DNA from 2 places in the Methylosinus sp. sav-2 genome. Region 2 is predicted to be linked to the other one. Evidence: riboswitches for the same ligand, from Rfam matches in the RefSeq annotation. Region 2 holds a riboswitch; the other holds the start of a gene.
The links. A riboswitch is a leader RNA that binds a small molecule or an ion and turns the genes downstream of it on or off. The one in region 2 is predicted to bind thiamine pyrophosphate.
Positions count from the first base shown of each region.

Region 1: linked by a shared signal. The riboswitch ahead of EDE12_RS04820 (FAD-dependent oxidoreductase) and the one ahead of thiC (phosphomethylpyrimidine synthase ThiC) in region 2 are both predicted to bind thiamine pyrophosphate.

Region 1 covers NZ_SOEJ01000001.1:1,031,657-1,046,433, forward strand. Annotated here, with positions in the region: gene ffh (signal recognition particle protein) at 1-675, shown strand, start outside; gene rpsP (30S ribosomal protein S16) at 780-1,130, shown strand; gene rimM (ribosome maturation factor RimM) at 1,252-1,785, shown strand; gene EDE12_RS04790 (DUF2442 domain-containing protein) at 1,792-2,049, opposite strand; gene EDE12_RS04795 (DUF4160 domain-containing protein) at 2,021-2,260, opposite strand; gene trmD (tRNA (guanosine(37)-N1)-methyltransferase TrmD) at 2,372-3,067, shown strand; gene cobS (cobaltochelatase subunit CobS) at 3,186-4,184, opposite strand; gene EDE12_RS04810 (DnaJ domain-containing protein) at 4,251-4,859, opposite strand; gene EDE12_RS04815 (BolA family protein) at 4,965-5,252, shown strand; TPP riboswitch at 5,406-5,551, shown strand; gene EDE12_RS04820 (FAD-dependent oxidoreductase) at 5,579-6,592, shown strand; gene thiS (sulfur carrier protein ThiS) at 6,561-6,758, shown strand; gene EDE12_RS04830 (thiazole synthase) at 6,766-7,566, shown strand; gene EDE12_RS04835 (thiamine phosphate synthase) at 7,745-8,392, shown strand; gene EDE12_RS04840 (quinoprotein dehydrogenase-associated SoxYZ-like carrier) at 8,358-9,209, opposite strand; gene EDE12_RS04845 (quinoprotein relay system zinc metallohydrolase 2) at 9,261-10,184, opposite strand; gene EDE12_RS21745 (hypothetical protein) at 10,077-10,475, shown strand; gene xoxF5 (lanthanide-dependent methanol dehydrogenase XoxF5) at 10,497-12,329, shown strand; gene EDE12_RS04855 (c-type cytochrome, methanol metabolism-related) at 12,465-12,944, shown strand; gene EDE12_RS04860 (substrate-binding domain-containing protein) at 13,007-13,903, shown strand; gene EDE12_RS04865 (PQQ-dependent catabolism-associated CXXCW motif protein) at 13,900-14,454, shown strand; gene EDE12_RS04870 (DUF983 domain-containing protein) at 14,463-14,777, opposite strand, start outside.
Region 2 covers NZ_SOEJ01000004.1:214,123-228,899, forward strand. Annotated here, with positions in the region: gene EDE12_RS10815 (alpha-ketoglutarate-dependent dioxygenase AlkB) at 1-393, opposite strand, end outside; gene EDE12_RS10820 (2,3-bisphosphoglycerate-dependent phosphoglycerate mutase) at 426-1,046, opposite strand; gene dapB (4-hydroxy-tetrahydrodipicolinate reductase) at 1,086-1,901, opposite strand; gene mog (molybdopterin adenylyltransferase) at 2,008-2,550, opposite strand; gene EDE12_RS10835 (hypothetical protein) at 2,928-3,170, opposite strand; gene thiC (phosphomethylpyrimidine synthase ThiC) at 3,378-5,210, opposite strand; TPP riboswitch at 5,284-5,384, opposite strand; gene EDE12_RS10845 (outer membrane protein transport protein) at 5,680-7,005, shown strand; gene EDE12_RS10850 (Mrp/NBP35 family ATP-binding protein) at 7,119-8,210, opposite strand; gene EDE12_RS10855 (hypothetical protein) at 8,338-8,646, opposite strand; tRNA gene EDE12_RS10860 (tRNA-Pro) at 8,814-8,891, opposite strand; gene EDE12_RS10865 (MerR family transcriptional regulator) at 8,959-9,558, opposite strand; gene EDE12_RS10870 (COX15/CtaA family protein) at 9,737-10,837, shown strand; gene argC (N-acetyl-gamma-glutamyl-phosphate reductase) at 10,886-11,806, opposite strand; gene rpsI (30S ribosomal protein S9) at 11,892-12,374, opposite strand; gene rplM (50S ribosomal protein L13) at 12,377-12,865, opposite strand; gene EDE12_RS10890 (cupin domain-containing protein) at 13,025-14,239, opposite strand; gene EDE12_RS10895 (transglutaminase-like cysteine peptidase) at 14,364-14,777, shown strand, end outside.

The DNA.
Region 1 (14,777 bases), on a different contig from region 2:
ATCGCCAATCGCATTCTCGGCATGGGCGATATCGTCGCGCTGGTGGAGAAAGCCGCCGCCGCCGTCGATCAGGAGCAAGCGCAGCGCGCCGCCGAGCGCATGGCGAAAGGCAAGTTCGATCTGCAGGATTTGGCCGATCAGCTCGCCATGATGGAGAAGGTCGGCGGCTTCGGCGGCATAATGGGGCTGCTCCCCGGCGTCGCCAAGATGAAGGAGCAGATCGCCTCCGCGAACATCGACGACAAGATGTTCAAGCGCCAACGCGCGATCATTCTGTCGATGACGCCCAAGGAGCGGCGCAATCCCGACATTCTCAAAGCCTCGCGCAAGCGCCGCATCGCGGCGGGCTCCGGCGCGAAGGTGGAGGAGGTCAATAAGCTGCTGAAGCAGCACCGCCAGATGGCCGACATGATGAAAGCCATGGGCGGCGGCAAGGGCGGCGGCATGATGGCCAAGGCCGCGCAGATGATGGGCATGGGCGGGATGCAGGCGCCTTCGCCCGAGCAGCTCGCGCAATTGCAGAAGAAAATGGGCGGCGGCCTGCCGCCCGGCGCCGGCCCCAGCATTCCCGCTGCGCCGCCGGCTTCCGCATTCTCCGCCAAGCCGACCCTGCCCGGGCTCGGCGGCGGCGGAGGTTTTCTGAGCGGATTGAATCCGTTCGGGAAGAAGAAATGAAGGGGCGAGTAGCGAATAGCGAGTAGCGAATAGTTCGCTCACGCTACTCGCTACTCGCTATTCGCTATTCGCTATTCGCTACTCGCTCACAAAGGAAGAACCAAATGTCCCTGAAGATCAGACTCTCCCGCGGCGGCGCCAAGAAGCGTCCCTTCTATCGCGTCGTCGTCGCCGATTCGCGCTCGCCCCGCGATGGCCGCTTCATCGAGCGTCTCGGCACGTTCGATCCGCTGAAGCCGAAGGACGCCGCCGATCGTCTCGTGCTCGACGCCGAGAAGGCGCAGGAGTGGATCGCCAAGGGCGCGCAGGCGACCGATCGCGTCGCCCGTCTGCTCGAGAGCGTCGGCGTCGGCAAGCGCGAGGCGCGCAGCAATCCGCAGAAGGCCCAGCCGAAGAAGAAGGCGCAGGAGCGCGCCGCCGCTGCGGCCGCCGCCGCCGAGGCCGCCTCGGCCTGATGACGCCGTCCTTGCGAGCGAAGCGAAGCGACCCTGGGCCGCGCGGCGGCCTCTGGAGCGCTTCGCTCGTGCAGCGATGCTTTGCGTGTTTTGGACCGCGAGCCTTCGGGCTCGCTTTCCCATGAAAAACGCCGTACTCCTCGGCCGGCTCGGCGCCGCGCATGGCGTGCGCGGCGAAATCCGCCTGCAGAGCTTCACCGCCGATCCTTCGGCGATCTCCACATACGGTCCCTTGTTCGACGCCGGCGGCGCGCGCCGTTTCGTCATCGCCTCGCTGCGGCCGATCGGCAAGGACATGTTCGTCGCGCGTCTCGAGGGCGTGCGTGACCGCGAGGCTGCGACGGCTTTGACCGGCGTCGAGCTCTATCTTCCGCGCGCGGCGCTGCCGGAGCCGGAGGAAGACGAATTCTATCTCGCCGATCTCGAAGGTCTGCGCGCGGAAACGCCCGCCGGCGAGACGCTCGGCGTGGTGATCGCCGTGCGCAATTTCGGCGCGAGCGATCTGTTGGAAGTGCGTCCGCCCGCCGGCGGCGAGACGCTGCTCTTCCCCTTCACCAAGGCCGTGGTTCCGATCGTCGATCTGGCCGGCGGCCGCGTGGTGGTGGAGCCGCCGCTCGAGATCGAGGGCGATGCGCCTTCAGGGGAAGAGGGATAGCCGTCCTCATCGCGGCGGCTGCGCCACCAGCGGAAAATTTTCGGGGTGGCGAATGGAGTCGACATGCAGATCGACATCCAGCTCGGGCCAATAGAGATGTTGCGGATTTAGCCGTTCCACTTCGAATATCTGCGAGACCGCGGCCGTGCGGAACCACGGAAACTGGTCGAAAGGCATGAAGAGCTGCTCATCGTCCAGCCGCAGCCAGACGCCGAGCTTCGTCACACCCGAGACTTCAACCGGGGAAGTGTCGACGCCAGGCATCCCTGATCTCCTTTTCATGCTCTCGTATCATGATCTCGATTTCCAGCAAGGCCTGAGCCGACAGCCCCTGATTGCGCGCCAACGCGATTTCCGAATCCATCCAGAACTTGGCTTCGACGTCTGGATGGTAGACATGAACATGCGCCCTCGGCTCCTCACGCGAGAGGAAATAGAACCGATATCCTCTTTGGCGAAACAGCGTCGGCGACATATCGGCCTTTCGTGGCGGTGAGCGCCCGCGAGAGAAACTCTAGCTCGCAACCATCGCGGGCGAAAGCGCGCCGCCTTTCCCGTCCCGCGCCCCCATGCCATAACCCGCCCCATGTGGCGCGCGACGATACTCACTCTCTTCCCGGAAATGTTCCCCGGTCCGCTCGGCCTGTCGCTCGCGGGCGACGGGCTGTCGCGCGGGCTCTGGTCGCTCGAGGCTCGCAATATTCGCGAGCATGGCCTCGGCCGTCATCGCGCTGTCGACGACACGCCCGCCGGCGGCGGTCCCGGCATGGTGATGCGCGCCGATGTTCTCGCCGCGGCGATCGACGCGGCCGCGCCGGAAGGCGATGCGAGACCGCGCTTGCTGATGAGCCCGCGCGGCGCGCCGCTGACGCAGAGCCGCGTGCGCGCGCTGGTCGAAGGCGAGGGCGCGATCATCCTCTGCGGACGCTTCGAGGGCGTGGACGAGCGCATCATCGAGGCGCGCGCGCTGGAGGAAATCTCGATCGGCGATTATGTGCTTTCGGGCGGCGAGATCGCGGCCATGGCGCTCGTCGACGCCTGCGTGCGCCTGTTGCCGGGCATAATGGGCGAGTCGGCCTCGGGCGAGGAAGAGAGCTTCGAGAGTGGTCTGCTCGAATATCCACAATATACGCGGCCACGCGATTTCGAGGGCCGCGCCATTCCCGACATTCTGCTCTGCGGCGATCACGCCAAGATCGCGCGCTGGCGCCATGAGCGCGCGCTCGAGCTGACGCGCGCGAGGCGGCCAGATTTGCTGGCGCGGGATGGAAAGAAGCGCTGACTGCAATCAGGCGCGATGCTTTTTCCGTCATTGCGAGCGAAGCGAAGCAATCCAGAGCCATGGGGCGGCCCTGGATTGCTTCGTCGCTACGCTCCTCGCAATGACGGAAAAGCGCTGTTCAGGACATCACCACATTCACCGCGCTCTCGGGCAATTCCTTGCCGAAGCAGCGCTGGTAGAACTCTGCGACGAGCGGACGCTCGAGCTCGTCGCATTTGTTCAGGAAGGTGAGCCGGAAGGCGAAGCCCACATCGCCGAATATCTCGGAATTCTCCGCCCAGGTGATGACCGTGCGCGGGCTCATCACCGTGGAGAGATCGCCGGACATGAAGGCGTTGCGCGAGAGGTCGGCGACGCGCACCATCTTATTGATGGCGTCGCGGCCTTCCTTGGTCGCATTGAAGCTCTTCACCTTGGCGAGCACGATATTGGTCTCCGCGTCATGCGGCAGATAATTGAGCGTCGAGACGATGGACCAGCGGTCCATCTGGCCCTGATTGATCTGCTGCGTGCCGTGATAGAGGCCGGATGTGTCGCCGAGGCCCACCGTATTGGCGGTGGCGAACAGGCGGAAGGCGGGATGCGGACGAATGACGCGGTTCTGATCGAGCAGCGTCAGCCGGCCGGAGACTTCCAGCACGCGCTGAATGACGAACATCACATCCGGACGGCCGGCGTCATATTCGTCGAAGCAGAGCGCGATATTGTGCTGGAGCGCCCAGGGCAGAATGCCGTCGCGGAACTCCGTGACCTGCTTGCCGTCCTTCAGCACGATCGCGTCCTTGCCGACGAGATCGATGCGCGAGACATGGCTGTCGAGATTGACGCGCACGCAAGGCCAGTTGAGCCGCGCGGCCACCTGCTCGATATGCGTCGATTTGCCGGTGCCGTGATAGCCCGTGACCATGACGCGGCGGTTGCGGGCGAAACCGGCGAGAATGGCGAGCGTCGTCTCGCGGTCGAAGAGATAGTCGGGATCCTTGTCCGGGACATGCTCGGTCCGCTCGGAATAGGCGGGAACCTCGAGATCGGAGTCGATGCCGAACAGCTGGCGCACGGAGACTTTGAGGTCCGGCAGGGGCGCGGACCCGGCCGCTTTGTCGCTTGGGGTTGACATTGATCCTCCGTTTCGCCGACGCGCGCTCGCGACATTCGCGCCGGCAAGGCCTGGTCAAACGCTTGTTCAAACGAGCTTGGCGGCCCGCAACGTCTTATATGCGTGAATGATCTCCCGCAGTCTTTCCTCGCAGGAGCGATCTCCGCCATTGGCGTCCGGATGGTGACGTTTGACGAGCTCCTTATAGCGCGTCTTTATCGCCTCCGCACCGGCGGTCTCATCGAGACCGAGAGCATTCAGCGCCTTGATCGTCACTGCCGAATAGCGCGGGCTGGCCTCCGCCTGCGGCCGGGCGCGATGCGCCCGCTGCCGGTAGAGGCCCATAGGATCGGCGAAATTGTCGGGCCGCAGCGGGTCCTCGCGGAAGGAGGCCTGTCCGCGCTTCACGCCCATGGACCAGGTGGGGCGATGGCCGGTGGTGGCGTCGTCCTTCAGGTAACGGGCGACGTCCTCGTCGCTCATTCCGTTGAAGTAATTGTATGAATTATTATATTCCCGCACGTGCTCCAGGCAGAAGCAGAAATATTGCCCCTCGCGCAGCCGTCCCATGGGCGCGCGATGGGCTCCCTCGGCCTCGCAGCCGGGGGCGTCGCAGCGAAAACGAGTCTCGCGGCGCTCCTGCCTCTGCTCGGGCTTCACGCGGATACGATCGAAGAGGGGCGAATTCAAATCCATGGCGCTGCATTATGGTAGACTGGCCGCAGGCTGCAAGCGGAACCCGACGTCAATTTCAATCGGCGGGAATTTTGCTTGGACCGAGGCGACGAGGAGGATTCCACTATGGCCGAGCAAGGCAATATCGGCGCCGTCCAGGCCCGTATCCGTTCGAAGCTGACCGAAGGGCTCGCGCCCGTCACCTTGAAGGTGATCGACGAGTCTGACAAGCACGCCGGGCATGGCGGCCACCACCAGGATGGCGAAAGCCATTTTCGAGTCGAGGTGGTGAGCGAGGCTTTCGCGGGCAAGAGGCTCGTCGAGCGGCATCGCATCGTCAACACGCTGCTCGCCGAGGAGCTGGCGACGCGCGTTCATGCTCTGACGATCACCGCCCGCGCCCCGCAGGAGTAGCGCTGTCATCGCGAGGAGCGCAGCGACGAAGCGATCCAGGGGCCGCCCCCGGCTCTGGATTGTTTCGCTTCGCTCGCAATGACGACGGCCGGCCTCCTTACTGCAAAGCCATCGCGGCCCCGCTTGACGCGCCGCCGTTCCTGCGCAAATCTCGGTCTCGCCCAGGGGAGCCTCGCCGCTGGCGCGCTTTGCGCGTGGCAAGAGGCTGAGAGGCCGAATAGCTTTTTTAAAAAGCGGCTCGGCGACCCTTCGAACCTGATCCAGTTCGCGCTGGCGTAGGGAGGCCGCATGTTCCTGATATTCCTCGGCCCTATCGGGCCGCATCGATGCTGATCGGCGTGATCGGCGCCGGCGTCGCCGGCCTGACCGCGGCTTTCGAGATCGCCCGCGCCGGCGCGCCGCATGGCGCTGAGGTCGAGCTGATCGAGAAAGCGGCGGAGCCGGGCCGCGGCTGCTCGCATTACGCCGGCGGCATGATCGCGCCCTGGTGCGAATTGGAGAGCGCCGAGCCCATCGTCGCGACGCTCGGCGAGGAGGCGCTCGCCTTCTGGACCAAGGACATTCCTGTCGCGAAAGTCGCCGGCAGCCTCGTCGTCGCGCCGCCGCGCGACCGCGCCGAGCTGATCGAATTCTCCCGCCGCACCCGGCGGTTCGAGCGGCTGGACGCGGATGGCCTCGCGGCGCTCGAGCCGGCGCTGGCCGGGCGTTTCTCGGGCGGGCTCTATTTTCCTCAGGAGGCGCATCTCGAGCCGCGCGCGGCGATGGCGGCGCTGTTCGAACATTTGCAGACAATGGACAATGTCCGCATCCGGCTCTGCGCCGATTCCGTTCCACGGGCGGATTGGATCGTCGATTGCCGCGGCTTTGCCGCGCGCGGCGAGCTGGCGGAGCTGCGCGGCGTCAAGGGCGAGATGCTCGTGCTGCGCAGCGAGGAGATCGAATTGTCCCGCCCCGTCCGCATGTTGCATCCGCGCCATCCGGTCTATGTGGTGCCGCGCGGGGAGGGCGTGTTCATGGTCGGCGCGACAATGATCGAGAATGAGGAGCGCTCCCGCGTCACGGCGCGCTCCATCGTCGAGCTGGTCAATTCGGCTTTCGCGATTCATCCCGCTTTCGCCGAGGCGGAGATCGTCGAGACGGGCTCGGATGTGCGGCCGGCCTTCCCGGACAATCTGCCGCGCATTTCGCGCCAGGGCCGGACGCTCTATGTGAACGGGCTCTATCGGCATGGATTTCTTCTGGCGCCGGCGCTGGCGCGCCGCGTCGCGCGTTTTCTCTTCACGGGCGATATCTTCCCGGAGGTCATGAATGCGAATCAGGGTGAATGGGCAGACGCTTGAGATCGAGGCGCCCACATTGGAACGCCTCATCGAGGAATTGGGCTTTAGCGAGCAGACCGTCGCGACGGCGGTGAATCAGGAATTCGTGCGCAGCAAGGATCGCGGCGAGACGCTGCTGGTCGAGGACGATACGATCGAGATCGTCACGCCGCGGCAGGGAGGGTGAAGGTTTAATGAGCATGCCCGACGACCTCGTCGTCTATGATGCGAGACTATCCTCCCGCTTCCTGCTGGGCACGGCGCGCTATCCTTCGCCCGCCATTCTCGCCGAGGCGATCCGCGCGGCGGGGGCGGAGATCGTCACCGTCTCGCTGCGGCGGGAGGCCGGGGGCTCGCGCGCGGGCGAGAGCTTTTGGCGGCTCATTCGCGAGCTCGGCGTGCGCGTGCTGCCCAACACCGCAGGCTGCCGCACGGCCAAGGAGGCCGTCGCCACCGCGCAAATGGCGCGCGAGCTGTTCGGAACCAGCTGGATCAAGCTCGAGGTGATCGGCGAGGAGGACACGCTGCAACCGGACGTCTTCGGCCTGGTCGAGGCGGCGCGCATCCTCAGCGATGACGGCTTTTGCGTCTTTCCCTATACGACCGAGGATCTCGTCGTCGCGGAGAAGCTGCTGGACGCCGGCTGCCGCGTGCTGATGCCCTGGGCGGCGCCGATCGGCTCCGGCCGCGGGATCAATAATCTCTTCGGCCTCAGAGCGCTGCGCGCGCATTTTCCCAATACGCCGCTCATCGTGGACGCCGGCCTCGGCGCGCCTTCGCAGGCGGCCGCGGTCATGGAACTGGGATTCGACGCCGCTCTGCTCAACACGGCGGTGGCGCGCGCCGGCGATCCGGTGGCCATGGCGCGGGCCTTTTCGCTCGCCATAGAGGCTGGCCGGGCGGCCTATCTCTCCGGCCTGATGGAGCCGCGCGACATGGCGGCGCCTTCGACGCCCGTGCTCGGCCGCGCCTTCGACGACGGACTCGAGGCATGAGCGCGCTTTCGTTCCCACCTCCCCCTGGAGGGGGGAGGTCGAGCGCCGAAGGCGCTCGGGAGGGGGTGAGCCCCCGAGTCTCGGGCGGCGAACCCCACCCCGTCCTGCTGCGCAGGCCGACCCTCCCCCTGAAGGGGAGGGTGGGGCGCGTCGCCTCTCATTCGAGCGTCATCCCGTCATGAGCGCGATTTTGCTCGATCCCTTCTATCTCATCGTCGATTCCGCCGATTGGCTGCCCCGGCTGTTGCCTTGCGGCGTGCGGCTCGTGCAATTGCGCGTCAAGGATCGCGAGGAGGCGGCGCTGCGCGAGGAGACCGCCCGCGCCCGCGATCTTTGCGCGGCCCATGGCGCGCTGCTCGTCGTCAATGATTATTGGCGGTTCGCCATCGATCTTTCCTGCGATTTCGTGCATCTTGGCCAAGGCGATCTCGACACGGCCGATATCGCCGCGATCCGCGCCCATGGAATAAGGCTCGGCGTCAGCACGCATGACGAGGCCGAGCTGGAGCGGGCGCTGGCGCTCTCCCCCGATTATATCGCGCTGGGGCCGATCTATCCGACTCTGCTGAAGCAAATGGCCTTCGCCCCGCAGGGGCTCGATAAAATCGGCGTCTGGAAACGCCGCATCGGCGAGATTCCGCTCGTCGCCATAGGCGGGCTGACGCCGGAGCGCGCCAGCGCGGCGCTGGCGGCGGGGGCGGACAGCGCCTGCGTCGTCACCGATATATTGCGCGCCGCGGAGCCGGAGGCGCGCGCCCGCGAGTGGGTGGCGGCGACGGACGAAAAGCGTCTCACGACGCTCCGCCGATCGGCCACTCCCCTTTGAACACATTGCCTTGATTGTCGCGCGCCTCGACGCGCATCACCTTGGCGCCATTGGGCTTGTAGGCGAAGCGGAAGCTCGGATCCTCCGACAGGGAAATTCCGCCCTCCATGGAGAAGATCAGCGCCTCGCCCTGCCGCACCTCGACCTTGTCGACATAATGAGCCGGAATATAGGCGCGGGTGATCGGGTCCATCTGCAATCCCGAATTATTGGGATGGCGAATCATGATCTGCGCCTCGCGCAGGGCGGGATTCTCGCTGGCGAACTCCCGATATTTCATTTTGCCGAGATTGGCGCTGGCCTCGTCCTGATCCTTGATCGCCGGGGCCGAGCAGCCGCCCGAGGCCTTCACGAATTTCACCACCGAATGCAGCGCGCCATCGCCCGTTTGGCCGACGACATGCACATTGGTGTAGGAGTTCACGCGCACGCGCGTTTCTATCTTCGCGACGCCGGCGCCCTCGCCGAAGGAGAAGGCCGCCGCCATGGGCATGGGATTCTCGTCGATCACCAGCGTCGCCGCGCGCAGGCCCGGCTCGAGCAGCGAGATGGTCATCGGCACGATGGCGGCGTCCTCGGCCCGCTTCGGCGCGTCGAGCGCCACCACGCCCTCATGCGAGGTGATCGCGCGATCGTGGAAAATATCGGTGACGAGGCCCGGCCAGGGATCGATCTTCGGCTCCTGGGCCGAGGCGGCGGCGGCCCAAAGGCAGAGGGCTGCGGCCGCTGCGATGGGGCGCAGGAGGGACCGCGAGCCTTCAGGCTCGCTCTCATTCGGCGATTTGCGAGCGTGAAGGCTCGCGGTCCAAGGGCTCATCTGCGTTCCTCCGGTATTTTTTGGAATCATAGCGCTGTGGGCGCGGCCGGCTCAAGGGGCCTCCCATTCCAGCTCGGCGAAGCCGGCCGTGGCGTTGCGCGTGTGATAATCCTCGAACAGCAGCCAATTGGGCTTTTCGCCGCGGCCGGCTGTCGTCACCGCGCGCGCGAGCGTCTCCCCTCTGGCGATATCGGCGCGCAAATCGCGGGTGAGATGGTCGAGATAGGCTTTTTGCGCCTCCAGCGCCTGCGGCCAGGGAGCGACCGCCGGCCCATGGCCCGGCACGACGCGGACCGCCTCGATCTTCCGCAATTCCTCGATGACGGACAGAAAGCCCAAAAGGCTGCCGTCGATGATCGGGACATGCTGCAGGAACAAGAGATCGCCGGTAAAGAGCGTGCCGCTCTGCGGATCGAGCACGGTGAGATCGGAATCGCTGTGAGCGGTGCGCCAGGCCTTCAGCGCGATCTTGCGGCCGCCGAGATCGAGAATCGTCTCGCGTTCGACGGTGAGGGTCGGCGGAACCAGAATCACATCGTCGAGCAGGGCGCCCATCGTCTCGCGGAAAGAAGAGAGATAGTGCGGGCCGCGCGTCGCCATGGCGCGCGGGAGATTCTTGTGCCCGACGAAGACGGCTCCCGTGTCTCGAAAGGCAATATTCCCGAAAATATGATCCGGATGGACGTGAGTGTCGATGACATAACGGATCGGCTTGGTCGTGCGCTGCTGCAATGCAGCGAGGAAAGCCTCGCCCTCCGCGCGGCTGCCGCCCGTGTCGATGACCGCGACCGCCTCCGCGCCGACGATGGCGCCGAGATTGGCGATGCCGCCGAGGTTATCGCGAGACATCAAGGCGGTCACGCCCTGATGGACGAAGACTCCCGGCGCGATCTCGGTCAGCTCGAAGCTTTTCGCGCCGTTCGCGACGAGGCAGAGAAACGCAATCGCGAGCCCTCGAATAGTGCGTTGCAGCATCGGTTTTTCAGCCTCGTTTTTCGCCCGTTTCACGCGCGAAATCAGGAAAGTCGGGAACAGGATTTGGGGATTGCGCTTCAATTCCGTGCGACATATTATCCCGCCGTTTCCGACCTAAAAGAGGCTTTCCGGCCGGGAACCGGAAAGCGTCTCGACGGAGATACGGGCGGGGCTGCGGGCGCGGCGTTTCCGCCCGATCGCCGTGGCAAAAACGAGGAAACGGCTTCCCAAAGCCTTAGGGCGTCGGAAAGGCGCGATGTCGGCGGCGTGGCCGGGCCTTTTGCACGGTGATGTCGTCAGGAGGAAAAGCTCATGCATAAGCTGTTGTTGTCGACTTCGGTGGGGATCCTCGCGCTGTTCGGGGCCGGCGTGGCGAGCGCCGACGAGCTGCTCGATCTCCAGAAGAACCCGAAGCAGTGGGCGTTGCCGACGGGCGACTACGCCAATCTGCGTTACTCGAAGCTGAAGCAGATCACCACCGAGAACGTCGGCAAGCTGGCTCCCGCTTGGAGCTTCTCGACCGGCGTGCTGCGCGGCCACGAAGGCGCGCCGCTCGTTATCGGCGACGTGATGTATCTGCATACGCCGTTCCCCAACATCGTCTACGCCCTCGATCTCAACAACGAAGGCAAGATCCTCTGGAAGTATGAGCCCAAGCAGGATCCGAGCGTCGTTCCGGTCATGTGCTGCGACACCGTGAATCGCGGTCTCGCCTATGGCGACGGCAAGATCTTCCTGGCCCAGGCCGACACCACCCTCGTCGCTCTCGACGCCAAGACCGGCAAGCTCGTCTGGTCGGTGAAGAACGGCGATCCGTCCAAGGGCGCCACCTCGACCGCCGCTCCGCACGTCTTCAAGGACAAGGTCCTCGTCGGCATCGCCGGCGGCGAGTTCGGCGTGCGCGGCAGCATCACCGCCTATGACGTCAAGGATGGCAAGCTCGCTTGGCGCGGCTATTCGGAAGGCCCGGACTCCGAGGTTCTGCTCGACCCCGAGAAGACCACCTTCCTCGGCAAGCCGGTCGGCAAGGATTCGTCTCTGAAGACCTGGGAAGGCGATCAGTGGCAGATCGGCGGCGGCACCACCTGGGGCTGGTATTCCTATGACCCCGAGCTGAACCTGATCTACTACGGCTCGGGCAACCCCTCGACCTGGAACCCCGCGCAGCGTCCCGGCGACAATCGCTGGTCCATGACCCTGTGGGCGCGCGACCTCAACACCGGCGTCGCCAAGTGGGTCTATCAGATGACTCCCCACGACGAGTGGGACTATGACGGCATCAACGAGGTGATCCTCGCCGATCAGACGATCGGCGGCGTGGCTCGCAAGACCGCCGTCCACTTCGATCGTAACGGCTTCGGCTACACGCTCGATCGCGTCACCGGCGAGCTGCTCGTCGCCGAGAAGTATGATCCGGCCGTCAACTGGGCGACCAAGGTCGATCAGGACAAGAACTCGCCGACCTATGGCCGTCCGCTCGTCGTCTCGAAATATTCGACGCAGCAGAACGGCGAGGACGTCAACACCAAGGGCGTCTGCCCGGCGGCTCTCGGCTCCAAGGACATGCAGCCGGCGTCCTTCGATCCGGACACGGGCCTGTTCTACGTGCCGACCAACCACGTCTGCATGGACTATGAGCCCTTCCGCGTCAGCTACACCGCGGGTCAGCCCTATGTCGGCGCGACGCTGGAGATGTTCCCGCCGCCCGGCGACAGCCACATGGGCAATTTCATCGCTTGGGACGCCCGCGTCGGCAAGATCGTCTGGTCCAATAAGGAGCAGTTCTCGGTCTGGTCCGGCACGGTCACGACCTCCGGCGGTCTCGCCTTCTACGGCACGCTCGAGGGCTATCTGAAGGCCGTCGATGTCAAGACCGGCAAGGAGCTCTACAAGTACAAGACTCCGTCGGGCATCATCGGCAATGTGATGACCTATGAGCACAAGGGCAAGCAGTATGTCGCGGTTCTGTCCGGCGTCGGCGGCTGGGCCGGCATCGGCCTCGCGGCCGGCCTGTCCAAGAGCAACGAAGGCCTCGGCGCGGTCGGCGGCTATAAGGCGCTGTCCGACTACACCGCTCTCGGCGGCGTGCTGACCGTCTTCTCTCTGCCCGACTACGCTCTGCCGATCGTCGCTCCGGCGAACTGATACGGCCAATAAAAAGATCAGCGCTCGGCGAACGCTCCTGGCGCGCGCCGAGCGCCTTGTTTGTGTGGATGGAAACTGCTGGAGGATGGCGTGATGAGACTGCCGCTCGTCGGGGCACTTGCCCTGAGCGTCTTCATGGGTGTTGGAACGACCGTGCGCGCCGAAGCGCCGGGAGACCCGACCGCGGTCAAGGAAGTGGACGGCAAGTGGTTCGACGCGCAGAGCAAGCCGACCTATAAGGTGCAGGCCGACGGCACGGTCGATTGGTACACTTTCTCCGGCTATCGCCGCTATCACGCCGAATGCCACGTCTGCCACGGCCCCAACGCCGAGGGCTCGACCTATGCGCCGGCGCTGAAGAATTCGGTCAAGAACTTCAATTACGAGGAGTTCTACGGCATCGTCGTCGGCGGCCGCGAGAACAAGCAGGCGGGCAATGACAGCGTCATGCCGGCTTTCGCCGACAATAAGAACGCCATGTGCTATATCGACGACCTCTACATCTATCTCCGCGCCCGTTCGACCGAGGCGGTCGGCCGCGGCCGTCCGGAGAAGAAGGCAGAGAAGCCGCCGGCTTTCGCCGAGGCCGAAGCGAAGTGCATGAGCGCCAAATAGTGATCGAGCGTCAGTCGAGGCTTCGCGCGCCGGCTGGCGGCGGAACCGGCCGAGGGCTCGTCATGTCGCGTCGTCTCACATTTTCCCTGGTCGCCGTCGCGGGCTTGCTCGCGACGGCCCCGGCACAGTCTCAATCGCCCGGTCTCGTGGCGCGTCCTCAAGGGGGCGTCGATGACGCGCGCGGCTCGATCGAGCTGATCGACCCCAAGATTCTGCGCGTCTGCGCCGATCCGAGCAATCTTCCCTTTTCCAACAGCGCCGGAGAGGGGTTCGAGAACAAGCTCGCGGAGTTTCTGGCCAAGAAGCTCGGCAAGGATATCGCCTATTCCTATTATCCGGGCGCGACCGGCTTCATCCGCAACACGCTCAATGCGCATTTGTGCGATGTGGTGATGGGAATGCCGCAGGGCGACGATCTCGTTCAGCCCACCAATCCCTATTATCGGACCTCCTATGCGGTGGTCTATCGCGCCGGCTCCGATCTCGAGGGGCTGACGTCGCTCGCCGATCCGCGCCTCGCCCAGAATAAGCGCATCGGCCTCGTCGCCAACACGCCACCCGGCAATCTCCTGGCCCGCTATCGGCTGCTCGCGGCGGTGAAGCCCTATCCGCTCGTCGTCGATACGCGTGTCGACGCGCCGGGCGCCGATATGATCCATGATCTCGAGAGTGGCGCGATCGACGTCGCTATTCTCTGGGGGCCATTCGCCGGCTATCATGCGAAAAAATCCGGCGGCCGGCTGAAGCTGGCCCTGCTCAGCGGGGACAAGGGCGCGCGCATGAGCTTTCGCATCGCCATGGGGGTTCGCCATTCCGATCAGGAGTGGAAGCGCGAGCTCAATCGGCTCATCGCCCAGAATCAGAGCGAGATCGACCGATTGCTCGTCGATTTCGGCGTGCCGCTGATCGACGAATCCGACGCGCCGATCGCGCCCGCGCCCATCGCGTCCACGCCATGAGGCGCTGGCTCGGCGTCGCGCTCGGCCTCGTTGCTCTCGTCGCGGCGCCCGCCGCCGCCGAGACCGTTCCCGAGCCGGAGGGCTATCGGCTCTCCGATTTTCGCGCCGCCGTGCCCGCCACTCTGCGCGGCGCCCGCGTGATCGACACGCAGCAGGCCTTCGCCCTATGGCGCGACAAGGCCGCTGTCTTCATCGATGTCCTGCCGCGCCCGCCGAGGCCCGCGGGCCTGCCGCCCGAGGCCGTCTGGCGCGACAAGCCGCGTTTCGACATTCCGGGCAGCGTCTGGCTTCCCGAGACCGGCTATGGCGAACTGCCGGAGGCCTCGCTCCGCTATTTCGAAAGCGGCCTCGCGCGCGTGACCGTGGAAGAAAAGAGCCGCCCGCTGGTCTTCTACTGCCTCGCCGATTGCTGGATGTCGTGGAACGCCGCCAAGCGCGCGCTCGCGCTCGGCTATTCCAACGTGTCCTGGTTCTCGCAGGGCACGGATGGCTGGGCCGCCGCCGGCCATCCGCTGGAGCCGCGCGAGCCTGAGCCCCGCGGCGAGCGCTGAGCCGCGCGTCAGTCCGTCTTCTTCGACAGCGACCAAACCGCCGCGATGAAGAATCCCTTGCAGAGAGGCAGCAGCAGCAGGGTGGAGACGATAGTCGCGGACAGCACCAGCGCCGCCTCGGCGCCATAGGACAGAGTTGCGCGCGTCTCCAGAAAGATCAGCAGCGGAACGATGATATGAGCGACGACGCCGATGGTGAGCCAGGCCGGGCCATCGTCGGCGTCGACGCCGATGAAGCTCTCCGCGCAATGCGGGCAGGCGTCCGCGCGCTTCAGATAGCCGTCGAAGAGCGCGCCATTCCCACAGCGCGGGCATTTGCGCAG
Region 2 (14,777 bases):
AATCGGCGCCGAAAAATCAGCTTCGTCGCGATCTTGATGCGCGCCCATCTTCGCTTCGCGCCCATAGTAATTCACCAGGCAGGCCTGCGGCGGCTGCGGATGCTCGGCCAGCGCCGCCCAGGCGTCGAGCAGCATTTGCGGCATGGGCGGCCAGGGCTCGCCGGTTTCGGGATGGCGCGCCTCATAACGATAGCCGCGCGCCTGATCGCTGAGCCAGCCCAGCGGGCCGCAATTGGTCATGCGCACGGAGAAGGGCTGTCCGGTGCGCGGCATGGTCGGCGTGAACAGAGGCGCGCGAGCGACGATCCGCTCCAGCTCGTGCAGCAGAGTGAGCTGCGCCGCCTCGTCGAAATAGCCGCGATAGAGGCGAACGCCCGGCTCCATCTCGGACATGATCGCTCCATCCGGCGCGGAGCGGCCGCGCATCACCGGTCGAGCACTTCCTTGGTCGCGACGGTCGAATCGGAATTGAGCCGGTAGACGATCGGCATGCCGGTGGCGATCTCGAGCGAGGACACCGATTCGGGCGTCAGCCGGTCGAGCACCATAGCCAGAGCGCGCAGCGAATTGCCATGGGCGGCGACCAGCACGCGCTCGCCCCGCAGGGCGCGCGGCAGGATCTCCTGGCAATAGAAGGGCAGCACACGCGCCACCGTATCCTTCAGGCTCTCGCCGCCGGGCGGCGCGACGTCATAGGAGCGCCGCCACAGCCGCACCTGCTCCTCACCCCATTGCTGGCGCGCCTCGTCCTTGTTGAGGCCGGAGAGGTCGCCGTAATGCCGCTCATTGAGCGCGCGGCTGCGGATGACGGGCACATCTCTCTGCCCGAGCTCATGAAAGGTGAGATCGAGCGTGTGCTGAGCGCGCAGCAACAGCGAGGTGAAGCCGATATTGAAGCGAAGATCGATGCGCTTCAGCTCCCGACCGGCTCGCCGCGCCTCTTCTATGCCCTTGGGCGTCAGATCGGGATTCTTCCAGCCCGTGAAGAGATTTTTGGCGTTCCACTCGCTTTCGCCATGGCGGAGGAGGACGAGTATACGGTCCATGCGGGCTATGTCCCTCGAATCGAACGATGCGGCGCGCGATCAGGCGCCGGCGAGGCCGAGCACATCGGCCATAGAATAGAGGCCGGCCGGCCGGCCTCGCGTCCAAACTGCAGCGGCGATCGCGCCGCGCGCGAAAATGCCGCGATCCTCGGCGCGATGCGCGAGCTCTATGCGCTCCCCCGCCCCGGCGAAAATAACCGAATGCTCGCCGACCACCGTGCCGCCGCGCAGCGAGGCGAAGCCTATGTCGCCCTCCCGGCGCGCGCCGGTGAGGCCGTCGCGGGCGCGGGCGCTATGCTCGGCGAGCGCGATCTCGCGCCCCCGCGCCGCCGCCTCGCCCAAAAGCAGCGCCGTGCCGGAGGGCGCGTCCACCTTCATGCGGTGGTGCATCTCGACGATCTCAATGTCCCAGGCGGAGCCGAGCGCCTTAGCGGCGCGCTCCACCAGAACGGCGAGAAGATTGACGCCGAGGCTCATATTGCCGGAGCGCACCACAGGAATGCGTTCGGCCGCAACGGCGAGAGTGGCGAGGTCCTCGTCCGAAAATCCGGTGGTGCCGATGACATGGGCGACGCCAGCCGCCGCCGCGAGCCCGGCCAGCGCCACAGTCGTCGCGGGCGTCGAAAAATCAATGGCCACATCGGCCATCGCCAAAGTGGCCGCCGCATCTGCGGAAAGGCGCACGCCATTGGCGGGGCGCCCCGCCAGCAGGCCGGCGTCCTCTCCGAGGACTGGCGAATCGGCCGCTACGACCGCGCCAGTCAGCGCCACGCCTTTCGTCTCGCCGGCGGCGGCGATCAGCATCCGGCCCATGCGGCCGGCGGCGCCGACGACGACCAGCCGCACATCGCTCATGACGCTCGCCCCCTTTGAATCCGCGCGGCCTCACTCGAGCCGGCGGCCAGTCTATACAGCCCCGATGCGCGAAAGAGAAGGGGAGACGCCCCACCCGATCGGGCGGCTATTTGCCCTTCGGGCGGAAGGCGGCGACGCGCGCCGGATCGGTCTCTATATAGGCCGCGCCGATGAGATCTAGACAATAGGGCACGGCCGGCATCACCGCGTCGAGGCAGAGCTCTATGGCGGCCGGCTTTCCGGGCAGGTTGATGACGAGGCATTTGCCGCGATGCGCGGCCAATTGCCGCGACAATATCGCCGTCGGCGTCTGCGCCAGCGACACTTTGCGCATCAGCTCGCCGAAGCCCGGCAATTCGCGCGGCGCGGCGGCGAGCGTCGCCTCCGGCGTCAGATCGCGCGGCGACGGCCCCGTGCCGCCCGTGGTGACGATAAGATCGCAGCCGATATTATCGGCGAGATCGATGAGCGTGTCGCGCACGCTCTCGAAACCATCGGGGATGAGGCGCCGCTCTATGCGGAACGGCGTGGTCAGCACCTTCTCGAAATAGGCGGCGATGGCCGGTCCGCTGATGTCCTCATAAACGCCGGCGCTGGCGCGGTCGGAGGCGGTGACGACGCCGATGACGGCTTGCTGTCTCTCAGTCATGCGCTGCACAATAGCGGGTCCGAGGCGCGAGACAACCGAAAGCTCCGTCGGCGACGACGAAGCCGGTTCTCGCATCGAAAGTGATGAAATCGAAATAAGGAGCGCGCCGTCGCCTTGCGAGCGCGCCGCTTCGTGGCTGACTTTTCGAGTGTCGAATGAGATCGTCGTCAGCGCATTGCGCGGCGCCGAAACGCGGCCACTGTCTGAAATTCATACACATAGCGGCGCGAGATATTCGCGCGGCGCATTCGATCGAAAACCGATCGAACGCCATTCGGCGGACGCCTCCTGGGCGCGCGAAATATCGCGCGCCCGGCGGCGTCACGATCGCGAATGCGGGAGCTGCTCCCGGCAGGACTCGCGTCGATCCGGAAGGATTACTCCTTCACCGAGGCCGGCTCGCAGCCGCACTTCTGATAGCAGGCGTCCTTGTCGGACTTGGCCTTCTCGATCGACGCAGGGGTCGAGGAGAAGCGATTCTTGATGGAGATATATTCGAAGTAGCACTTGTCGACGCAGACGCCCTTCGCATCTTCATCCTTGGTGTCGCAGCCGGCGAAAACCGGGCCGACCATGCCGAGCGACAGAGCAGCAGCCGTCACAATGGCGCGAATGTTCATTTGCCGTTTCCCTCTTTTGGACGTTGGAACATTAGTCCCTTATTTTGTTACAGGGCGCATCGTCCCGCGGGGCAAATAGGCTGTTTTCGCTGCGGCTGTCAATGTAATTGACATTTCGGTGTCGCGCCGAAAGCGCCTCGGGAAAAGCCTTGCTGCGACGCAAAAGGAGCTTTTCCCGAGGGTCGCCGAAAAAATCGCCCGCTCGCCTCACTCGGCGACGTAGATTTGCGCGCCCTTCTCCAAGAACTCGGCGCTCTTTTCCGCAAAGCCCTTCTCCCGCTCGGCGATGGCGGCGGCCTCCTCGCGCAGATCGCGCGTGATCTGCATGGAGCAGAATTTCGGCCCGCACATGGAGCAGAAATGCGCGACCTTATGCGCCTCCTTGGGCAGCGTCTCGTCGTGATAGCGGCGCGCCGTGTCGGGATCGAGTCCAATGTCGAACTGATCCTCCCAACGGAAATCGAAACGCGCCCGGCTCATGGCGTTGTCGCGTTCCTGCGCCGCGGGATGGCCCTTGGCGAGATCGGCCGCATGCGCTGCAATGCGATAAGTGATGACGCCGGTCTTCACATCCTCGCGATCGGGCAGGCCGAGATGCTCCTTGGGCGTCACATAGCAGAGCATGGCCGTGCCGAACCAGCCGATCATCGCGGCGCCGATGGCGGAAGTGATGTGATCATAGCCGGGCGCTATGTCGGTGACGAGCGGCCCGAGCGTGTAGAAGGGCGCCTCGCCGCAATCGCGCAGCTGCTTTTCCATATTCACTTTGATCTTGTGCATCGGCACATGGCCGGGGCCTTCGATCATCACCTGACAGCCCTTGTCCCAGGCGATCTTGGTCAATTCGCCCAGCGTCTCCAGCTCGGCGAATTGCGCCGCGTCATTGGCGTCGGCGATGCAGCCCGGACGCAATCCGTCGCCGAGCGAGAAGGAGACGTCATAGCGGCGCATGATGTCGCAGATCTCGTCGAAGCGCTCATAGAGGAAGCTCTCCGAATGTCGCGAGAGGCACCAGCGCGCCATGATCGAGCCGCCGCGCGAGACGATGCCGGTGACGCGATCCGCTGTGAGCGGCACATGGGCGAGGCGCACGCCGGCGTGAATGGTGAAGTAATCGACGCCCTGCTCCGCCTGCTCGATCAGCGTGTCCTTGAACACTTCCCAATCGAGCTTGGTGGCGTCGCCGCCCACCTTCTCCAGCGCCTGATAGATCGGCACTGTGCCGATCGGCACGGGCGCGTTGCGAATGATCCAGTCGCGGATGTTATGGATATTGCGGCCGGTGGAGAGATCCATCACCGTATCGGCGCCCCAGCGGATCGCCCACACCATCTTCTCCACCTCCTCGGCGACCGAGGAGGTGATGGCCGAATTGCCGATATTGGCGTTGACCTTCACCAGGAAATTGCGGCCGATGATCATCGGCTCGGCTTCCGGATGATTGATATTGGCGGGAATGATGGCGCGCCCGCGGGCGATCTCCTCGCGCACGAACTCCGGCGTCACGAAAGCCGGAAGCGCGGCGCCGAAGCCCTCCCCCGCCTCGATCCGCTCCCCCGCCTGCGCGAAGGCGCGCTCGCGGCAGAGATTCTCGCGATGCGCGACATAGATCATCTCCTCGGTGACAATTCCGGCGCGCGCGAATTCGAGCTGCGTCACCGGCGCCGAGCCGGCGGCGCGGCGAATGGCGCGCGGCGCGGGACAGGGCGGAACCAGCCGATCCTCGCCGACGAAGCCATTGTCCTCCGGCTTCACCGCGCGGCCGTCATAGGCCTCGAGCCCGGCGCGGCCGTCGAGCCAGCGCCGCGCCGCCGGCAGGCCGGCCGAAAGATCGGGCGCGAAATCGCCACAGCTATAAGGGCCGGAGGGATCATAGACGCGCAGAGGCGCGTCGCCGGCGGAGGGGTGAAGCGCGATCTCGCGGACGGGAACGCGAATGTCCTCGCGGCCGCGCGGCGCGGAATAGAGCTTGCGCGAGGCGCCGATCGGTCCGGTGGTCACGCTCTGGGGCGTCGTCGGGCGCTTGTCCTGCACGTTCATCGTCGCGCTCCATTGGTTCGGATGGATGGGCAGCGGGCGATGAAGTCGGGCGCGCCGTCCCGAAAGATCGGGCGACGCGTCCTGCTGGCCTTCCCTCGCGCCGGCATTACCCGGATCAGGTTCGATGGGTGCTTCTCAGCCGCTCCTCTCGGAGAGGCGCCCCTCGCCATGCCGTGATTTTATCCGTGGCCTCGGATCGCGGCAAGCCCGGCCGGCCGGGCCGGTCCCGAAAAAGCGGGGACTGATTTTTCGAGCGAAACCTGGACTCGCCGCTCGGCAGAAACCGCTGTTGCAAAAACGTGACAGGATCGGAAATATCGACCAGAGCCCGGGCGACGACGCTGTCGCACGCCGCCCGCTCTGATAGATTCTCGGGCAATAGTGAGTCGTAAGGTGCGAACGCCGCCGGGTTGCCGAGTGCTTCTAAATGGCGTGTGAACGGCGACCGATCTGGGCGGGGCAATAGATAATGAACGGATTTTACTGGCGTAATCTGGCCTCGGCGGCTGCGCTCACCGTCGCTTTGACGGCTCCGTCGCTGGCGGCGGACGGCTATTTTCTGATCGGCTATGGCCCGCGTCAGAAGGCGCTGGGGGGCGCCGGCGTCGCCGATTCGCGGGACGCCATGTCGCTGTCGGTCAATCCGGCCGGCCTCGTCGATCTCGAGCGCCAGATGCAGCTCGGCCTGACCGCCCTTCTGCCGGAGCGCGGCTATTCGACCGACGGCCTGCCCAAGGTGCTCGCGCCGGGCGACGTCCGCAGCGGGCGGCCGATCTTCCCCGTGCCGCATGACGCCTATGCCTCGCCGCTCGACGCCGACTCGGCCTGGGGCACGGCGTCCTACGCCAATGGCGGCATCAACACCTCTTTCGACTTCGGCCATTACCATTCGCCGCTCGGCGGGCCATTCGGCGGCGGCTATGCGGGCGTCGATCTCGAGCAGGCCTTCACCAGCATCGGCTATGCGCGCAAGTTCGGCGCGCTGTCGCTCGGCGTCGCGCCGACGATCGCGGTGCAGACCATCAATCTGCAGGGGCTGAAGACCTTCGCGCCCTATTCCTCCGACATGTATCGCCTGTCCGACAATGGATATGACTGGTCGTTCGGCGGCGGCGTGCGGCTCGGCCTGCAGTGGCGGGTGACGGATCAGTTCCGCATCGGCGTCGCAGGCTCGACGCCCATGTTCATGACCCGCTTCGGCAAATATTCGGGCCTCTTCGCCGACCATGGCAGCTTCGATATTCCGGCCAATATCACCGCCGGCCTCGCCTATGATCTGACGCCCGATCTGACCGTCATGGCCGACTGGCGCCACATCTTCTATTCGGGCGTATCGACCGTGAGCAATGCGAGCTTCCCGGTGCTGCTCCGCTCGCTCGGTTCGTCCGGCGGCCCCGGCTTCGGCTGGAAGGACACTGATTCGGCCTCGTTCGGCGTCGAGTGGCGCATGCAGCCGGGCCTCGCGCTGCGCGCCGGCTATCATTATGTGACCAATCCGATCCCGACCAATTCGGTGACGCTCAACATTCTCGCGCCGATCATCAACGCGCATCACGTCAGCGGCGGTCTCAGCTACGCCGTCACCAAGAATTCGACGCTCGACCTCGCCGTCGTCTACGCTTTCAAGAACAATGTGCGCGGCCCCGAGGCGCTGCCGCAGACGGCGGCGACGCCATTCGGCGCCTATAACCCCGCCGCCAATGTCAATATCTGGCTGCGCGGACTCGAGATTACTGTGGGCTGGAGCTATAAATTCGACCTCGGCGACAATTCGCTGATCCCGACCCATCTCTGACGCCATTCGCGTGAGGCGAGCCTCCGGGCTCGCCCGCGAAAAGCAAAGGCCGCGGCCCGCCAGACGGCGGCCGCGGCCTTTTCGCTTTTTTCAGCCCGGCCTTTTCACATTTCTCAGCCGATGACGATCTTCGGCGGGGCGCGGAGCGATTGAGTCTCCAGCAGGGTCTTCACCTTGGCGGCGAGCTCCTTGTAGATCGCCGCATGCGGGCCTTCCGGCGCGGAGGCGACGACCGGCGTGCCGGCGTCCGAGGTCTGGCGAATGGTGAGATCGAGCGGCACCTCGCCGAGGAAGGGCACGCCCAGCGCCTCGGCGTCCTTCCGCGCGCCGCCATGGGAGAAGATGTCGGTGCGGCCGCCGCAATGCGGGCAGAGGAAATAGCTCATATTCTCGATGATGCCGAGAATGGGCGTCGAGACCTTCTGGAACATGGCCACGCCGCGGCGCGCGTCGATCAGCGCCAGATCCTGCGGCGTCGAGACGACGACCGCGCCGGCGAGCGGCACCTGCTGCGCCATGGTCAGCTGCGCGTCGCCGGTGCCGGGCGGCATGTCGACGACGAGCGCGTCCAGCTCGCCCCAGGCGACCTCGCCCAGCATCTGGCCGAGCGCCTGCGCCACCATCGGCCCGCGCCAGACCATGGGCACATCCTCCTCGACGAGAAAGCCGATGGACATGATCTTGATCCCATAGGCCTCGAGCGGGATCATCTTATTGCCGACGACCTCAGGCTTGCCGCTGAGGCCGAACAGGCGCGGCGCCGAAGGGCCGTAGATATCCGCGTCGAGCAGGCCGACGCGCCAGCCCTGCGCCGCGAGGCCGAGCGCCAGATTGGCGGAGGTTGTCGATTTTCCGACGCCGCCTTTGCCCGAGGAAACCGCGACGATATATTTGATCTTCTCGAGCGCGGCGATGGTCTTGCGCTGCGGCGCCTGACCCGGAGGCGGCGCGGCGGGCGCCGGCGCCCTCTCCGCGGTCAAAGTCACGATCGCCGCCTCTATCCCCGGCACGGTCTTCACGGCGCCCTCCACGGCGACGCGCAGCACCTCGAGCTCCTTGGCCCGCGCCGGATCGCCGGTGAGCGAGACGAAGGCCTTGGCCCCCGACACATTGACTCCGCTGACGAGGCCGGCCGCGACAATCGATTTGCCGTCCGGACCGGCGACGCTCTCCAGCGCTTTCAAGACTGATGCTTCATCGGCCACTGTCTTCGCCCTTTCGCACGAACCCGCATCCGACGCCCTCACGAGGAGGGCGTCTTTTTGGAAGCGTTCTACGCAATCGGTATGCCGATATTCGGCCGATGCGTCTACGGGCTCGCGCGAAGGAGCGTCACGCCCGCTGCTTCTGAACGAGAGCGTTGCGGATGAGGCCGACGATGGCCGTGACGATGGCGCCCGAAACGCCGCCGCCGACGAGCTGTCCGGCGAAAACGGCGATATCGAAGCCATTGCCCGCCGCCCCGGCCAGCGCCGGAATGAGCGAGGTGAGGATGGAGCCGCCGCCCGCGCCGCCGAGCGCGCCGATGATGGCGTTAGCGATGGGGCCGAGATCGAAACTCTTATTGGCCTTAGCGACGCCTGAGCCGCCGGCCGCGCCGGCAAAGAGCTGGATGATGAGATTGATGAGCGTCTCGGACATGGGCTGCGCCTTTCGCTGACGGTTTACGACCGTAACGAACTCGCGCGTGACGACGAATTATCAACCCTGCCGACGCTGAGAGCGACGCTTGCCCGCATCGCGGGCGCCCGAAAGCCGTGAGCGCGGGCGCCGGCTTGCGGCGCCGTAACGGAACTTCGAAAGAAGATTGGTCGGAGTGGCGGGATTCGAACCCACGACCCCTTGTCCCCCAGACAAGTGCGCTAACCGGGCTGCGCTACACTCCGATGGTCGCCCTTATAGAGGCCGGCGAAGCCGCTGGCAACGCATGACAGCGCAGAAGTAGCGAGGAATTCACCGCCGCGTCAGCTCCAGCATGCGCCGGCATTCGGCGAGATCGGCCAGAGCCTGCCGCAGCAGCCGCTCATCCTGCGGGCGCAGGCCGGCGGCCGGCGCCTCGGAAAGGCGCACGGCGGGCAGCGTCAGCATGGGCGGCGGCTCGCGCGCGGCCAGCGCGACCAGAGAGGTGGAGGCTCTCGGCGCTTCCTCCTCATCGATTTCCGACGCGTGAAAGGCGGATGGCGGCTTCGCCCGCGTCGGCGATTCGCCATAAGAGAAGAGCGGAGCCTCGGCCGCGTGCGGCTCGGGCTCGTCGAAATCGGCGCGCTCCGGCCCGGCGCCGCCGCGGGCGCTCTCGATCACCGCGCGCACGCCCTGCTCGCGCAACAGGCGCTGCACGCCTTTGATCGTATAGCCGCGGCCATAGAGCAAATGGCGAATCGCCGCGACCAGCTCGACGTCGCGCGGCCGATAGTAGCGCCGTCCGCCGGCGCGCTTGACGGGCTCGATCTCGGAAAATCGCGTCTCCCAAAAGCGCAGCACATGCGGCGGAAGGTCGAGGCTCTCCGCGACCTCGCCGATCGTGCGGAAGGCGCCATCGGTCTTGGCGGTCAAAATCTGCGCTCCGCTCCCTGCCCGCGCGACGATTCGCGCGCTTCTATTTTCCTCCCTGACGTGGCGTTTTTCAGCCGGAAAATTCTCGCCCTCGGCGTTTCGGTCCCGCGGCCCCGTGGACAAGGGCGCGCGGCTCCCCTTAATTGGCATGCGAGAGCCTCTCACATCGAGCCGCCCCATGACCGACTGGATCCAATTTCCCGCTCCCACGCCCGCCATCGTCGCGCCGCCGAGCGAGGAGAGCGCGACCGATGTGCGCCTGTGGCTGCTCGTCATAGCGGCGCTCGTCTTCGCCATGGTGGTGGTGGGCGGCGCGACGCGGCTCACCGAATCGGGCCTCTCCATTACCGAATGGAAGCCGATAACGGGCGTTCTTCCACCGCTCTCCGAGGCGCAATGGACAGCCGCCTTCGAGGATTACAAAAAAATCCCGCAGTATCGCGAGATGTTCCCCAACATGGACCTCGCGCAGTTCAAGACGATCTTCGCCTGGGAGTGGAGCCATCGTCTGCTCGGCCGTATCATCGGCTTCGCTTTCGCCGTTCCGCTCGCCTGGTTCTGGCTGCGTGGACGGCTGCCGAAAAGCGTGAAGCCGAAGCTCATCGGAATATTGGCGCTGGGCGCGCTGCAGGGCGGCGTCGGCTGGTGGATGGTGTCCTCCGGCCTCGTCAACCGCGTCGAGGTGGCGCAGGAGCGGCTCGCCATTCATCTGCTGCTCGCGGCCTTCATCTTCTCCGCATGTCTGTGGGTCGCGGGCGGGCTCGGCTATGGGACGCGCATCATCGTCGCGAGCGGGCGCCGACGGCTCTCGTTTTTCGCAACGCTGCTGCTCATTCTCGTGCTCGTGCAGATCGGCGCGGGCGCGCTGGTCGCCGGGCTGCGCGCCGGCTACGCCTACAACACTTGGCCGCTGATGGACGATAGCTTCGTTCCGCCCTCGGACGAGCTGCTGCGGCTCTCGCCCTGGTGGAGCAATCTCGTCGACAATGTCGCGCTGGTGCAATTCGATCATCGCATGATCGCTTATGTATTGCTCGCGCTGTCACTGTTTCATCTCATCGACGCGGCCGGCACGGCGGGCGGCCGCGCCGCGCGTGGCGCCGGGCTTTTGTTCGGCCATGTGAGCGCGCAAGTCGTGCTCGGCATAACGACGCTTCTGCTCGTCGTGCCGCTGTGGGCCGGCCTCGCGCATCAGGCGCTGGCGATGGGCGTGCTGGCTGTAGCGACGCTGCATGCGCGTCGTCTGCACACGGCCGAGGCCCCGGCAGACGACGACTGACGTCGAACATTCAAAACCGCGCCTATCGCTCGGCGCGGTCGAATGAAGTCAGCTCACGCTCTCCGACAGCATCAGCGACAGATTCTGCACGGCGGCGCCGGACGCGCCTTTGCCGAGATTGTCGAGCCGAGCGACGAGCAGCGCATGGCGGCTCTCCTCGCGCGCGAAGACGAAAATTTCGAGATCATTGGTTCCGCTCGAGGCGAGCGGATCGAGCCGGCCGGACTTCGGCGCCGGCATGACGCGCACATAAGTCGCGCCCACATAGTGCCGCGCCAACGCCGCCTCGAGATCCACAGCGCGAGGCCTCGCAGCGAGAGACTCGAGCGCGAGCGGAATCGAGACCAGCATTCCTTGATGAAAATTGCCGACCGAGGGCACGAACAGAGGCGGCGCGGCGAGCCGCGAATAGGCGGCGATCTCCGGCAAATGCTTGTGCTCGAGCGTGAGGCCGTAGAGCTCGAAGGCCGGCGCCTCGCCTTTCTCATAGGCGGCGATCATCTGCTTGCCGCCGCCGGAATAGCCGGAGACGGCGTTGATCGTCAGCGCATCCTGCGCGGCGATCAGCCCTGCGTCGACGAGCGGGCGCAGCAGCGCGATCGCGCCCGTGGCGTAGCAGCCGGGATTGGCGACGCGACGCGCTGAGCGGATGGCGTCCGCTTGGCCGCGCGCGAGCTCGGGAAAACCATAGGTCCAGCCGGGCGCGACGCGATGCGCGGTGGAGGCGTCGAGAATGCGCGGGCCGGCGTCGCCCAATTCATCGGCGAGCGCCACCGTCTCCTTGGCCGCGGCGTCCGGCAGGCAGAGAATGGCGACATCGACGCGCGCGAGAATGTCGCGCTTGGCGGAGACCTCCTTGCGCAGCTCGGGCGCGATGGAGACGAGCTCCAAATTCTGCGCGTCCGCGAGCTTCTCGCGGATCTCGAGGCCCGTGGTGCCGCTGTCGCCGTCGATGAAGATTTTCGCCATTGGTCTTGGTTCCGATTCCCGTGAGACAAATAAAAAGGGCGGCTCGCGCCGCCCTTTGTCGCCCGTATCGCCGATCGAGAGATAATCAGCGCTTCGAGAACTGGAAGCTGCGGCGGGCTTTGCGCTTGCCGTATTTCTTACGCTCGACCACGCGCGAGTCGCGGGTCAAGAAGCCCTCGCGCTTCAGCGCGCTGCGGAGCTCGGGCTCATAATGGGTGAGCGCCTTTGCAAGACCATGACGCACCGCGCCGGCCTGGCCGGAGAGGCCGCCGCCGGCAACCGTGACGACGAGGTCGTATTGGTCGACGCGATTGGCGACGCCGAGCGGCTGCTGCAGGATCATGCGCAGCACAGGACGCGCGAAATAGACGGCGACGTCGCGGCCGTTCACGGTGATCTTGCCCGTGCCGGGCTTGATCCACACGCGAGCGACGGCGTTCTTGCGCTTGCCGGTGGCGTAGGCGCGGCCGTATTTGTCGAGCTTCTGCTCATATTTCGGCGCGTCGGAAGCTGCTGCGACCGTCGCCTGATTGAGCTCGGAGAGAGAGGAAAGCGTGGTCTCGGCCATGGTCAGGCGCTCTTAGCGTTCTTGCCGTTGCGGGCATTCTTGGGATTGAGGGCGGCGACGTCCAGCGGCTCGGGAGTCTGAGCGACGTGCGGATGTTCCGGCCCCTTGTAGACGCGCAGATTGCCGAGCTGCTTGCGGCCGAGCGGGCCGCGCGGCAGCATGCGCTGCACCGCCTTCTCGACGATGCGCTCCGGGAAGCGGCCCTCGAGGATGAACTTGGCCGAGCGCTCCTTGATGCCGCCCGGGAAGCCCGTGTGATGATAGTAGACCTTCTGGTCGCGCTTGCGGCCGGTGAGGATCACCTTGTCGGCGTTCACGACGATGATGTTGTCGCCGTCGTCGACATGGGGGGTGAAGGTCGCCTTGTGCTTGCCGCGCAGACGCAGCGCGATGAGGCTGGCGAGGCGGCCGACGACGAGGCCCTTGGCGTCGATCAGCACCCATTTCTTCTGCACTTCGGCGGGCTTCGCCGAATAGGTCTTGCCAAACATGGGAGAGCTATTTCCGTTCTTTACGGGTCCACGCCCGTGGGATCGCTGCGTGATAAGCGACCGCGCCGCCCCTGTCAAACGGAATCGGGCGCCCGTGAGCGCCCGAAAAGCCCGCATTTCCCGGCGATAGACCGCATAGGTATTATCATACCTGCAATCTCACGGCATGACGATCGGCTTGCCGCGCGGGAATTTGGCGATTGTCGCCTCGTCTATGTTGAGATGCTGGGCGACCATGGCCGGCGGCGTATGGGTCAGCCAATCGACGAGCGAGACGTCGCGGAAATGCGCGGCGCGGAACACTTCCAGGAATTGCAGCTCGCCGTCGCCCACATTCTGCACGTAATGCCCATGGGCGCGCTTCACATAGCCTATGTCGCCGGCGTGGAAATCCTGCGTCACCGCCTTCGGCCCGGCGTCGAACAGCGTCATGCGGCCATGGCCTTTGATCCAATATTGCCATTCGTCGCCATTGGGATGCCAATGCATCTCGCGCAGCGCGCCCGGCGCGAGCGTGACCAGCGCCGCAGCTATGGTGGAGGAGACCTTGAAATTGTCGCTGTCGGCGACGCGCACCTCGCCGCCTTTGGTCTTCTTGGCGGCGGCGCTGCCTTTCAGCGAGAATGTATAGGGATAGGGCGGCGCCCCCTCCCCTTGCGCCGATGAGGCCTGATCCGCGGCCAAGGGACCGGGGACCTCGCCTTGGAAAATATAGAGCTGATTGAGCGGGATATTGGCGAAGGTCTCGGCCGGGAGGCCGAAATTGGCGGCGAGAATCTCGGGCGGCGTGTGGGCGATCCAGTCGGTCACGAGCAAGGTGTTGTATTCGGTCGCCTTGCCGTCGTCGAAACAGAGCAGGAACTCGCAGCCGTCCGGCCCCAGCCCCTGCAGCGAATGCGGCTGGCCGGCGGGGAAATACCAAATGTCCCCTTCCTTCACATCGGAGACATAGGCGCGGCCCTGATCGTCGAGCACGGTGATGCGGCAGGAGCCATAGGAGACATAGCCCCATTCGGCGGCGAGGTGCCAATGCATCTCCCTTATCCCGCCGGCCGTCAGCCGCATATCGACGCCGGAAATCTCCTCGGCGATGGCGAAATCATATTGCGTCACCTGCCGCGCCCAGCCGCCGTTCTGCACGCGCTTCGGCGCATTGTTGAAGGAGGCCCAGAACATGGGCATGTCGCTAACGTCGGTGGGCGGCGGAAACTGAGCCGAAGGAAACTGCCCGCCGATCGCCTCGCTGCGGGGGCCGGGATCGGTGAGGCTGGCCTTGTTCTGCGCATTGATCGCGCCCTGGGGCGGAAGATCGGGATTGCCGAAGGAGGGGATCGGGCGGCGCGCGGCGGTCTCGCGCTTCGATGCAGTGGCCATTTGCTTCTTTCTCCGGGGGAAAAGGGAAGGCGACCGCTTCTGTCAGATTGCGCCGACAGCGCGAGGGTCAACGGCGCGGTGAAAAACGCGGCGATCGCTAAAATCCGAGCGTTCAAATTGGCGGGTGGGCAAAAAGGCCTCGCGCATTCTCGGCCTCGATGGCGAGGGACGCCGCAGCGGCGGGCTGCGGCGCTCCACGCCGGCTTCGGGGGGTCGCGTGGCCTATTTTCTCATTCGCGTCTTGAGTCCGCTCGCTCTGGCGCTCATCGTCTTCAGCGCCTCGGCCGCGCGCGCGGAGGTTCCGCGCGCGAGCTTCGTCGTCACCGGCGAGCCGACCTCCATTCCCTATGGCTGGATGGATTTTTGCGGCCGCCAGCCGCAGGAATGCCGACAGACGGTCCTGCCCGCCGCCGATCTCGATCTCTCGCGTGAAGCCTGGGCGCGGCTGAACGAGATCAATCGCGCGGTGAACGCCTCGATCCAGCCGCTCTCCAATCTCGAGCATTGGGGCACGATGGCCGATCATTGGGATTATCCC